3 regions of the Affinirhizobium capsici genome follow, and region 3 is predicted to be linked to each of the others. Evidence: predicted binding sites of a transcription regulator. Region 3 holds the regulator's gene; each other region holds the start of a gene.
The links. Region 3 encodes PhoB, which activates phosphate uptake and scavenging genes when phosphate is short. Its sites were predicted from a motif close to TGTCATNNANCTGTCAT; they were not measured.
Positions count from the first base shown of each region.

Region 1: AC0JZ1_RS19125 (DUF2794 domain-containing protein) is a predicted target of PhoB. The motif match lies at 2,021-2,037, and genes of this name have one in related genera.
Region 2: AC0JZ1_RS07135 (BtaA family protein) is a predicted target of PhoB. The motif match lies at 2,016-2,032, and genes of this name have one in related genera.

Region 1 is NZ_CDRNXD010000007.1:190,276-193,552, forward strand. Features, by position in the region: gene AC0JZ1_RS19110 (ABC transporter permease) at 1-39, shown strand, start outside; gene AC0JZ1_RS19115 (Bax inhibitor-1/YccA family protein) at 208-954, shown strand; gene AC0JZ1_RS19120 (GNAT family N-acetyltransferase) at 1,067-1,624, shown strand; gene AC0JZ1_RS19125 (DUF2794 domain-containing protein) at 1,633-2,001, opposite strand; gene AC0JZ1_RS19130 (DUF1223 domain-containing protein) at 2,270-2,977, opposite strand; gene acnA (aconitate hydratase AcnA) at 3,235-3,277, opposite strand, start outside.
Region 2 is NZ_CDRNXD010000004.1:774,754-778,030, forward strand. Features, by position in the region: gene AC0JZ1_RS07130 (class I SAM-dependent methyltransferase) at 54-722, opposite strand; gene AC0JZ1_RS07135 (BtaA family protein) at 719-1,966, opposite strand; gene AC0JZ1_RS07140 (serine hydrolase domain-containing protein) at 2,117-3,277, shown strand, end outside.
Region 3 is NZ_CDRNXD010000004.1:2,261,399-2,264,675, reverse strand. Features, by position in the region: gene pstB (phosphate ABC transporter ATP-binding protein PstB) at 1-463, shown strand, start outside; gene phoU (phosphate signaling complex protein PhoU) at 517-1,227, shown strand; gene phoB (phosphate regulon transcriptional regulator PhoB) at 1,255-1,938, shown strand; gene AC0JZ1_RS14205 (GcrA family cell cycle regulator) at 2,067-2,621, opposite strand; gene AC0JZ1_RS14200 (acetylornithine transaminase) at 3,042-3,277, shown strand, end outside.

The DNA.
Region 1 (3,277 bases), on a different contig from region 3:
CTCGGACAGAAAGCGGCGCCCGTTCTTCGGGAGCTCTAGTTAACCCTTGGCCGGCATTAAATTTTTGTCACCTGCCGGATTTAAGGCTCAAACACTTGAACCATGAGGCATAACCTCGCATATTCTATGCAGGCTTGCTGAGCTTCGCAGCGGCGCCAGGGGTTTTCCCGACACCGTATTCCATCCGAAGCTTGAGAGGACAAACATATGTCTGACCGTTACAATTTCGACAACCGTGCCGTGCGCGGTGGCGTCCAGGAAGGCGCCATGATCGATCAAGGCCTTCGCAGCTACATGCTGAAGGTCTACAATCTCATGGCTCTGGGTCTGGCGATCACGGGCGTTGCGGCCTTCGCAACATGGCAACTGGCTGTTCAGGATGGCCACATCACAGCCTTTGGCGCTGCCGTTTACCAGAGCCCGCTTCGCTGGGTTGTCATGCTGGCTCCGCTTGCCATGGTGATGTTCCTGAGCTTCCGCATCAACCGCATGAGCGTGGGCGCAGCCCAAACGGCCTTCTGGGCCTACGCGGCGCTGATGGGTCTGTCCCTGTCTTCGATCTTCCTGGTCTACACGGGCCAGAGCATCGTGCAGACCTTCTTCATCACGGCGGCTTCGTTCGGCGCTCTTTCGCTGTACGGCTACACCACCAAGCGTGATCTCTCCGCCATGGGCTCGTTCCTGATCATGGGCCTCTTCGGCTTGATCATCGCATCCGTGGTCAACATCTTCCTCGCCTCGTCCGCTCTTGCTTTTGCGGTATCGGTGCTCGGCGTTCTGATCTTCGCGGGCCTCACGGCTTACGATACGCAGAAGATCAAGGAAATGTACTATGTGGGCGATGATGCGTCGGTCATGGGCCGCAAGGCAATCATGGGTGCACTGACGCTCTATCTCGACTTCATCAACCTCTTCATGTTCCTGATGCAGTTCCTGGGCAACCGTAACAACTAATCAGAACGTTCGATGATATCTATGAAAGGGCGGTCCTTAGGATCGCCCTTTTTGCATTGCGGTAAAGCAGCGGCTTTGATTAGATCAACTTAATCAAGTTGGATGAAATGCCATGACCTACCGCCTGCGCGACCTCAATAGCACTGACCTCCCCGCCATCACTGCCATCTACCGGGACAGCGTACTCAACGGCACCGCGAGCTATGAGCTGACACCGCCGGACGAGGCAGAGATGGCAGAACGTTTCAACGCAATCCGCGATAAAGGCTATCCGTGCATCGTTGTTGAAGGCGGCGCCGGAGCGGTTCTTGGCTATGCCTATGCATCCGCTTTCCGCACCCGCCCCGCCTATCGCTGGCTGGTGGAAGATTCGATCTATCTTGCCCCCGAATCGCGGGGAATGGGCTTGGGTAAACGTCTACTTAGCGAACTGATCGACCGATGCACCGCGCTTGGTTTCCGCCAGATGACAGCTGTTATTGGAGGAGCAAGTCCTGCCTCGGCACGCCTGCATGAAAGTCTCGGGTTTGAGCACGTTGGCATCCTGAGAGGCACCGGCTTCAAGCACGATCGCTGGCTGGATACTATCCTGATGCAACGGGAACTGGGTGAAGGAACATCATCAAAGCCAGATATGGCAATCTATCCAGGCAATTTATTCAAAGCCTGATACGAAACCTATTCGACCAGTTTTAGCACCTTATCAAACACTTTCAAAACCTGCGGCAGTTCATGGCCACGCTTCAACACCATGCCATGCGTGTTCAAAACACTGTATGCGCCCTGCTTGTTCGCCAGCTTGGGGTTCTTTTCGATGCGGAAAAGCGGAAACTCGCCTGATCGTTTGAAGATGGAAAAAACTGCCTTATCCTTCAGCTGATCAATGGCATAATCTTTCCATTCCCCTTCACCCACCATGCGCCCGTAGATCCTGAGGATGGCATCCAGTTCCAGGCGATGAAACATCACCGGCGGGGGCTCGTTGTTCTGTTGGCGGAACTGGTTCAACTCGACAACAACAGCACCATCTGCCTTTTGATCGGTCATGTGAGCTCCTGGGCATCATGTGACAGTTTCGTTTCAGTGTGCCTCAGGCTTGGCAAAATGCAAGCGGCACCGCGCTCAAACCGTTCATTCGAGACCAAGGTTTCGAGAGTGCGGCGAACATGTGTGAGAATTTTCTGAAAATCTATCGGATGCCCGATTTCGAACAAATCCCTGCCGGATTTCTTCGACATCTTCCACGCCATCCAGTTGGCGCCCTGCGCCAGCCGGTCCGGCCCAAGGCGTTGACCTTACCCCCAGCCCCCAACGCTTAGGGCCGGACCTCTGCCGAGGTTCTCTTGCGCCCTGCCATCAGAACTGTTGCGCCGATGATGGAAGCCGGTTCGCCGTTCGGGCCGGAAGATTGCAGCAAAATTGCGCAGCCATCCTTCTTGGAACTGCCCATGCTCTTGGCAGGCAGTGTAATATTCAGCTCCTTGCCATCCCACATGCCAACAGTCTGCACATCATAAACATTGTGCCAGTATTCCATCTGGCGCCCGCTATTGTCGCCACGTTCCACATTCACCGCTTCTTTCTTGGTGAAGTAGGCAACCACCACATCGGCCCTGCCCTCGCCCGGCGGTATGGTGATCTCCATCTCCTCGCCGTTCATGGCCGCCTTGATCGGCACGGAAAGCCCCTGCCCTTCATTGCGCAACTCATCCATCTTCCCGTTGATGGCGGTAATATCCGTGCCCTTCACATGCACCCGGCCATTGATGATAGCCTGCGGCGTATAGACACCGCTTCGTCCCATGGAATGGGCGTAGCCATATTGACGCTCAGTATTTTCCTTGGAGCTCAGCGTATCCGTCCATCCAAGATAGTTCCAGTAATCGACGTGATAGGAGAGCGCCACCACATCGCCCTGCTCCACCAGATGCTTGAGCGTTTCATCGGCAGGTGGACAGGAGGCGCAGCCCTGCGAGGTGAAGAGTTCAACCACGCCACGCGGCGAACCGATATCGCCCGCCATTCCTGCACCTGCTGGCAGAAGACAAACAGCGAGCCAGCAGAGCGGCTTGGAAATGCGCGGAACTTGGAACGACGACAGAAGCATGATGGTCTTTATCGTGTGAGGATCATTGAATTGATAGCAGCCTACCCTGTGCAGGTCATCAATCGAAAGTCACAACCGGGTGACAAATGCTGCAGATCTTCACCACCCTGTTTATTCTCAAAGAAATGCCGCCGGAGGGTAAGTCCGGCGGCACACAATTCAACAGCGAGTGATCAGGCAGCCAGATCGCGCAGAACGGTCTGCAAGATGCCGCCA
Region 2 (3,277 bases), 1.5 Mb from region 3:
AACGTTAACCATAACGTCGTAAATAATCCGTTAGAGCAAGCGAAAATCGTGGTTCAAGTAGCGTATGCATGCAAAGGCTTACGAAGGATAGCCCGCCAGGCATAGCCGCAGTAATGCCGCTGGAAGGTCAGTTCATAACCTGACATGGCTGCCTTCTGTTTCAAAACCTCTTCCAGATCCGCGCGCGGGGTCACATGAAAGCGGGCAAGCCAGCCTTGTAGCAAAGCCCTGAACCATTTCGGCAACTCTTCCTGCTGGCCGAAATCCACGACATGCAGTGAACCTCCAGGCGACAACGCGGCGAGCGATGCATCAATGGCACCTGTCCAGCCGGGAATCATGGAAAGTGCATAGGAAATGAGAATGCGATCAAAGCCTGCAACAGCAAAATCACTGGCAAGAAAGCCTGTTGCGTCGGCTACGCGCAATTCAACCTTGGCAGATGTGCCAGAGAAGTTTCTGCGCGTGCTTTCAAGCATCTGCGCCGAAATATCGAGACCATAAAGCGCGGCTTGGGGATAGTGCTTGTGGGCAAGCAAAAGATTACGACCCGTGCCGCATCCAACTTCCAGAATCGACTGTCCGGGGCGAAGTTGCAAATCGGCAATCGCCTTATCGCGCCCAAGCAGATAGTATTTGCGAGTAAAATCATAAATGTGCCGCTGGTAGCGATACATACGATCCATGCGCTCTGCATGTTCGAGTGCTTCTATCCGGCTCATCCGCGCTTCTCATAGATGTGGAAGCCGCCGTAGATCGCGGAACGATCCTGCAGGTTCAGCTCTTCCGAACGCGGCTGAAGATAGATCCACTGCTCCCGCAAGGCGGAAGAGATGCGCCCTTCGATGATGCTCTTTTCCGCAGCGGTTCTGAATATGACGCGAGCGCCTGGCGCAGCGGTGCGGGTTACTTCGCTCCACAACTCATTCAGTTGCTGGTCGTTCATCCAGTCCTGTGCGTCGAGCAGCACGTAGCGATCCACTGTACCAGCGGACTTGCCTGCCAAGAGCTCCGTAAATGTCGCATGGTGAACCTGCACGCGATCAGCGGAAGTGCGAATAGCGTCATAATGCTCGCGGCTGAGATAGGCAGGCAGTACACCTTCATGGGGCCTTGGGTATCGCCGCATGAAAGCCTGCCAGGCGAACGGGTTCTCCTTCAGCGGGAAATGGCAGGCCAGCTTTTCCAATCTCTGCCGCAGAACGGGCGCAATGGAACCATCTGTGGCAAGGCTTGCCAGTTCATCATATTGTTGCGGCGGAATACCAAGCCCGAAAAGTGAGCTTTTGCGACTGGTGAGCCAACGGATCAAAGGCTTATCGAACAGTGGCGCTATGCGGGTATCGAAGAACTGCCGCTGTTCGCGCAAAGACCGCGCCCGAGATAGATCAGACAGGCGCACGCCATGGAGCCGGGCCAGGATATGACCCATTGTGATGAAGCGGCCAAGCAAGCCTGTGCGATAGATATTGCGATTGAAGACCGTAATACGCTGACGCCCGGAAAGTCCGCGCTTCTGCCAATAGGCACGCGTCACGGGATCCAAAGTTGGAGCAATAGAGTGCTTGAAGGTGTTGCTGTTGCTGCTTTCCTGCTCCTGTGCCAGGAAACGCACGACCTCCTCGTGGGAGGGCAGGGCCTGGAAGGCGGCCAGCTTCAGCTTGTTCAGCGCTATGTGGTGAGGGTTAAGATCCACGACGTCGATGGAAGTGGGAGAGCGTGAGAGATAGGCCAGCATGTTGCAACCACCCGAGCCGATGCACACGATGTGATGCCCGGTCGAGAGGTCCATGGCATCCATATCCACCTGTGGGTCTTCCCATATCTGCGGATAGACAAGCCCGGAAAACAGCAGGCCGAATAACCGCTCGGATAGCCAGCTGCTGGAAAAGCTCTGGTGTTGAAGCAGCGCTGTCTTGAGTTTGCCGTTTCGAAGGAAGCCAGCTTCCGATGCAATTTCAGCCATAGACGAATCCCCGCCATTTCTGGAGCTTCAGAGGCTGTAGCCGCCGCCTGCTACAGTTTCATGACGCTGAAACCGGTGACCAAATTTCGATTGGTTCTTCCCACAGAAAGCAAATGCTGCTTGCATGCCCGCCTAAACGGAGAGGTTAGAATGCGTTGGTTGAAGCGTTTGATGAAGCTTGTGCTGGCAATTGTCATTGCTGCCCTCGTGGCAATTCCCACTTGGCTTTATGCGGCGCCGCCGGAATTGCTGCGGGTGGCCAGCGGCTATGCCGCCAAGATTGTTTGCTCCAATGTCTTTCTTGCAAACCGGGATGCGCAAAAGGTGCTGGCGGATGACGTGCAGGCTCCGGGGCATCCTTTGCTCAAATATATGAAGCTTCATGTGGACGACGCGCAGCACCGGGTTACCGCAGGTTTGCTGGGAGGCATCGCCAAACGGACGGCTGTGTTGCGCCCCGGTTATGGCTGTACGCTGCTTGGTGATGATGGGTCTACTCCACCGTCCTTGGCCGCTATAGATCAACCGGTTGCTGCCTTCGATGCCTCGAAACCTTGGCCGGAAGGCGAGGCCGCTATCCTCGATCCTTCCATCCAATCCTTAATCGGAAAAGACGATTTGGCCGGTCCAAATGTTCGTGCCATTGTCGTGGTAAAAGATGGGCACCTGATCGCAGAACGTTACGGGGAGGGCTTTTCCGCTGCGACGCCGCTTCTGGGTTGGTCGATGACCAAAACAGTAAACGCGATGTTGATCGGCACGTTGTTGCGGGATGGCAAGCTCTCTCTGAATGATGACCATCTGGTCACTTCCTGGCAGAACGACCCGCGCTCCACCATCCGGCTTCGGGATCTGCTGGCCATGGAGGACGGTCTGACTTTCAATGAAGACTACGGAACGGTGGATGATGTCACTCGTATGCTGTTTCTGGAGCCGGATATGGCTGGATATGTGGCAGGACAGCCCGCAGCGCACCCGCCGGGAAAAAGCTTTCATTATTCCACTGGCAGCGCCGTTCTCCTCAGCCGCGTCTGGATGCAAAAGCTCGGGAATAATGCGCAGGCCGTGACTTACCCCCAAACGGCACTCTTCGCGCCTTTGGGCATGCGTTCCGCTACGATCGAAACCGATGCTCGCAATACCTTGGTGGGTGGTTCTTATATGTATGCCTCCGCAAGAGACTGGGCACGGATCGGTCTATTCCTGGTGCAAGATGGGGTTTGGAACGGCCAACGCCTGTTGCCCGAAGGATTCGTTGGGCAAATGGGCGAGGCGAATGCCACCTCCGGTGGACGCTACTCCAAACTTCAG
Region 3 (3,277 bases):
GTCGATCTATGAAAACATCGCCTATGGCCCGCGCATCCACGGCCTTGCCCGCAACAAGGCGGATATGGACCAGATCGTGGAAGCCAGCCTGCAACGGGCTGGCCTCTGGAACGAAGTGAAGGATCGCCTGCAGGAATCCGGCACCGGTCTGTCCGGCGGTCAGCAGCAGCGCCTTTGCATTGCCCGCGCCGTGGCCGTTTCGCCGGAAGTCATCCTCATGGACGAGCCATGCTCGGCGCTGGACCCGATTGCCACGGCCAAGGTGGAAGAACTGATCCACGAACTGCGCTCCAACTACACCATCGTCATCGTCACCCACTCCATGCAGCAGGCGGCGCGTGTTTCGCAGCGCACGGCCATGTTCCATCTGGGGCAGCTGGTGGAAGAGAACGATACCGACAAGATGTTCACCAACCCGGACGATCAGCGCACGCAGGATTACATCATGGGCCGCTTCGGCTGACCCTTTGAGACCATCCTGACCGCATCGAAAACGCCAGATCCGAGGAAAAATTCATGTCATCGCATATTACATCGGCCTTTGATGAAGAGCTAAAATACCTGAACCGCCGCATTTCCGAGATGGGCGGCCTTGCCGAGCAGATGTGCGCGGATGCCGTGCGTGCGCTGGTCAATGCCGATGGCGCCCTGGCGCAAAAGGTCATCTCCGACGATGTGATCCTCGATACAGCCGAGCGCGAAATCCAGGAAAAGGCCATCGTGACGATTGCCAAGCGTCAGCCCATGGCGTCCGATCTGCGTGAAATCATCGGCACGCTGCGTATCGCCGCCGATCTGGAGCGTGTGGGCGATCTTGGCAAGAATAATGCCAAGCGCGTGATGGCGGTGCAGGGAACCGGCGTGCCGCGCAAGCTGGCGCGTGGTCTCGAACATCTTTCCGAACTGGCGCTCGTCCAGCTGAAGGAAGTGCTGGATGTCTTCGCCAATCGCTCGGCGCAAAAGGCGGAAGCCATTCGCCTGCGCGATGAAGAGATCGACGCCATGTATACCTCGCTGTTTCGCGAGCTTCTGACCTACATGATGGAAGATCCACGCAACATCACCACCTGCACGCATCTCCTGTTTTGCGCCAAGAACATCGAGCGCATCGGCGATCACGCGACCAACATTGCGGAAACCATCTACTTCATCGCAACGGGTGCGCCGCCGCAGGGCGAGCGTCCGAAGGACGACAGCTCCAACACGCTCGGCGCTGTGACCGAATAAGCCTGACAGGCCGGAGTACTTAAAGCCATGCTGCCCAAAATCGCTGTTGTCGAGGACGAAGAGGCGCTGAGCGTTCTTCTTCGTTATAACCTCGAGGCCGAAGGCTACGAGGTTGAAACCATCCTTCGTGGTGACGAGGCGGAAATCCGTCTGCAGGAGCGTGTTCCCGATCTCCTGATCCTGGATTGGATGCTGCCCGGCGTCTCCGGCATCGAACTCTGCCGCCGTCTGCGTATGAGGCCAGAGACGGAGCGCCTGCCCATCATCATGCTGACGGCGCGCGGCGAGGAGAATGAGCGGGTGCGCGGCCTTGCCACCGGCGCAGACGATTATGTGGTGAAGCCTTTCTCGACACCGGAGCTGATGGCCCGCGTCAAGGCCATGCTGCGCCGGGCCAAGCCCGAGGTCCTCTCCAGCGTTCTGCGCTGCGGCGATATCGAGCTTGATCGCGAGACCCATCGCGTCCATCGCAAGAGCCGCGAAGTGCGCCTCGGGCCCACCGAATTCCGTCTGCTGGAATTCCTGATGGCGTCACCGGGCCGCGTCTTCTCCCGCTCGCAGCTGCTGGATGGTGTCTGGGGCCACGATATCTACGTGGATGAACGCACGGTCGATGTGCATGTCGGGCGTCTGCGCAAGGCGCTCAACTTCTCCAATATGCAGGATGTCATCCGCACCGTGCGCGGCGCGGGCTATTCCATGGAATCGTGAAGTTTAGGTTCCTGCAAGATAAGCCCGGTCCCGAAGGTGCCGGGTTTTTCTTTGGCCACGTTATGGCAGGCACAAAAAAAGCGGGCACATGTCCCGCTTTTTTAAGTTCTTGTCTTTTCGGCTGGCTCTCAGCCGCGAGCAACCGCATTGGCGGCTCTGCGACGCTCGGTCACCGGCTGGTAAGCCATGCGGGCGTGATACTTGCAGTAGGGCGAACCGTCGCAAGCTTCTGCGCCGCAGAAGTGGAAATCGTCCTTCAGCGGGTCGCCAACTGGCCACTTGCAGGTGCGCTCGGTCAGCTCTGTCAGGGTCAGCCGGCGCGCCATCGGCACAACTGCATTGCTGACCGTTTCCAGAATCCGGGGCTCGGAGGCCGATGCCTCTACTTCATCCTGCATGGCTGAAAAATCTGCAGGGCGAGGCTGGTTGCGAACAGGTGCCGGAGATTGCGGGCGGGCAGCAAAGGTTGCCGGGCGCTGAACAGGGGCCGCAGGGCGCTTCGGTGCGCGGGTCGGCGTTGCCGTTCCGCCAGCCTTCACGCGGCCTGGAAGGTTCAGGCGATGGACTTTGCCAATCACCGCATTGCGGCTCACACCGCCCAGTTGTGCAGCGATCTGGCTGGCGCTCAAGCCCTCAGCCCATAGCCGCTTTAACTTCTCGACACGTTCGTCTGTCCAGTTCATGCAGTCTCTCCGCCTTGAGCACGCATTAAAAGACAGAATCACTCACCGCTACGACAAATAATTTTTGTCGCATGTACTATATCTATACTTTCGGTGACTAGTTCCGCCGCATGCAGTCTAGTAATTGATGATTAACCTAATAGGCGGTGGACTCGGTGGCAAGAGTCGGCGGAATCGCAGCGAATCGATTTCCGGGTTTTCCCCAACTTGCTTGACAACAGAGTCATTTTTGCCACAGCGATTTCAACCGTGAGTCTTGTCTGTGCAGGAAGGCTGAAATGCCTTGCGATCCAAGCGATTTGTTGACACGCGCGAATGAAATGCTGATAGTGCCGACGCCGTCCATTGGGGCGGCATTTTAATTTTTCGCGGCATGTGCCGCCCATCGTTTGAGATAACTGCCCAAGGAGTGATGTCGCCATGGCTGAAGCCGCACTTTTCGACACGTTTGCAAGGGCTCCGCTGCGTTTCGTGCGCGGTGAGGGCGTCTGGCTCGTGACGGAATCTGGCGAGCGATATCTGGATTTCGGTGCGGGCGTTGCGGTCACTTCCTGCGGTCATGCGCATCCGCATCTCGTTGCCACGCTGAAGGATCAGGCGGAGAAGGTCTGGCACCTGTCGAACCTCTACGAGATCCCGGATCAGGAGCGTCTGGC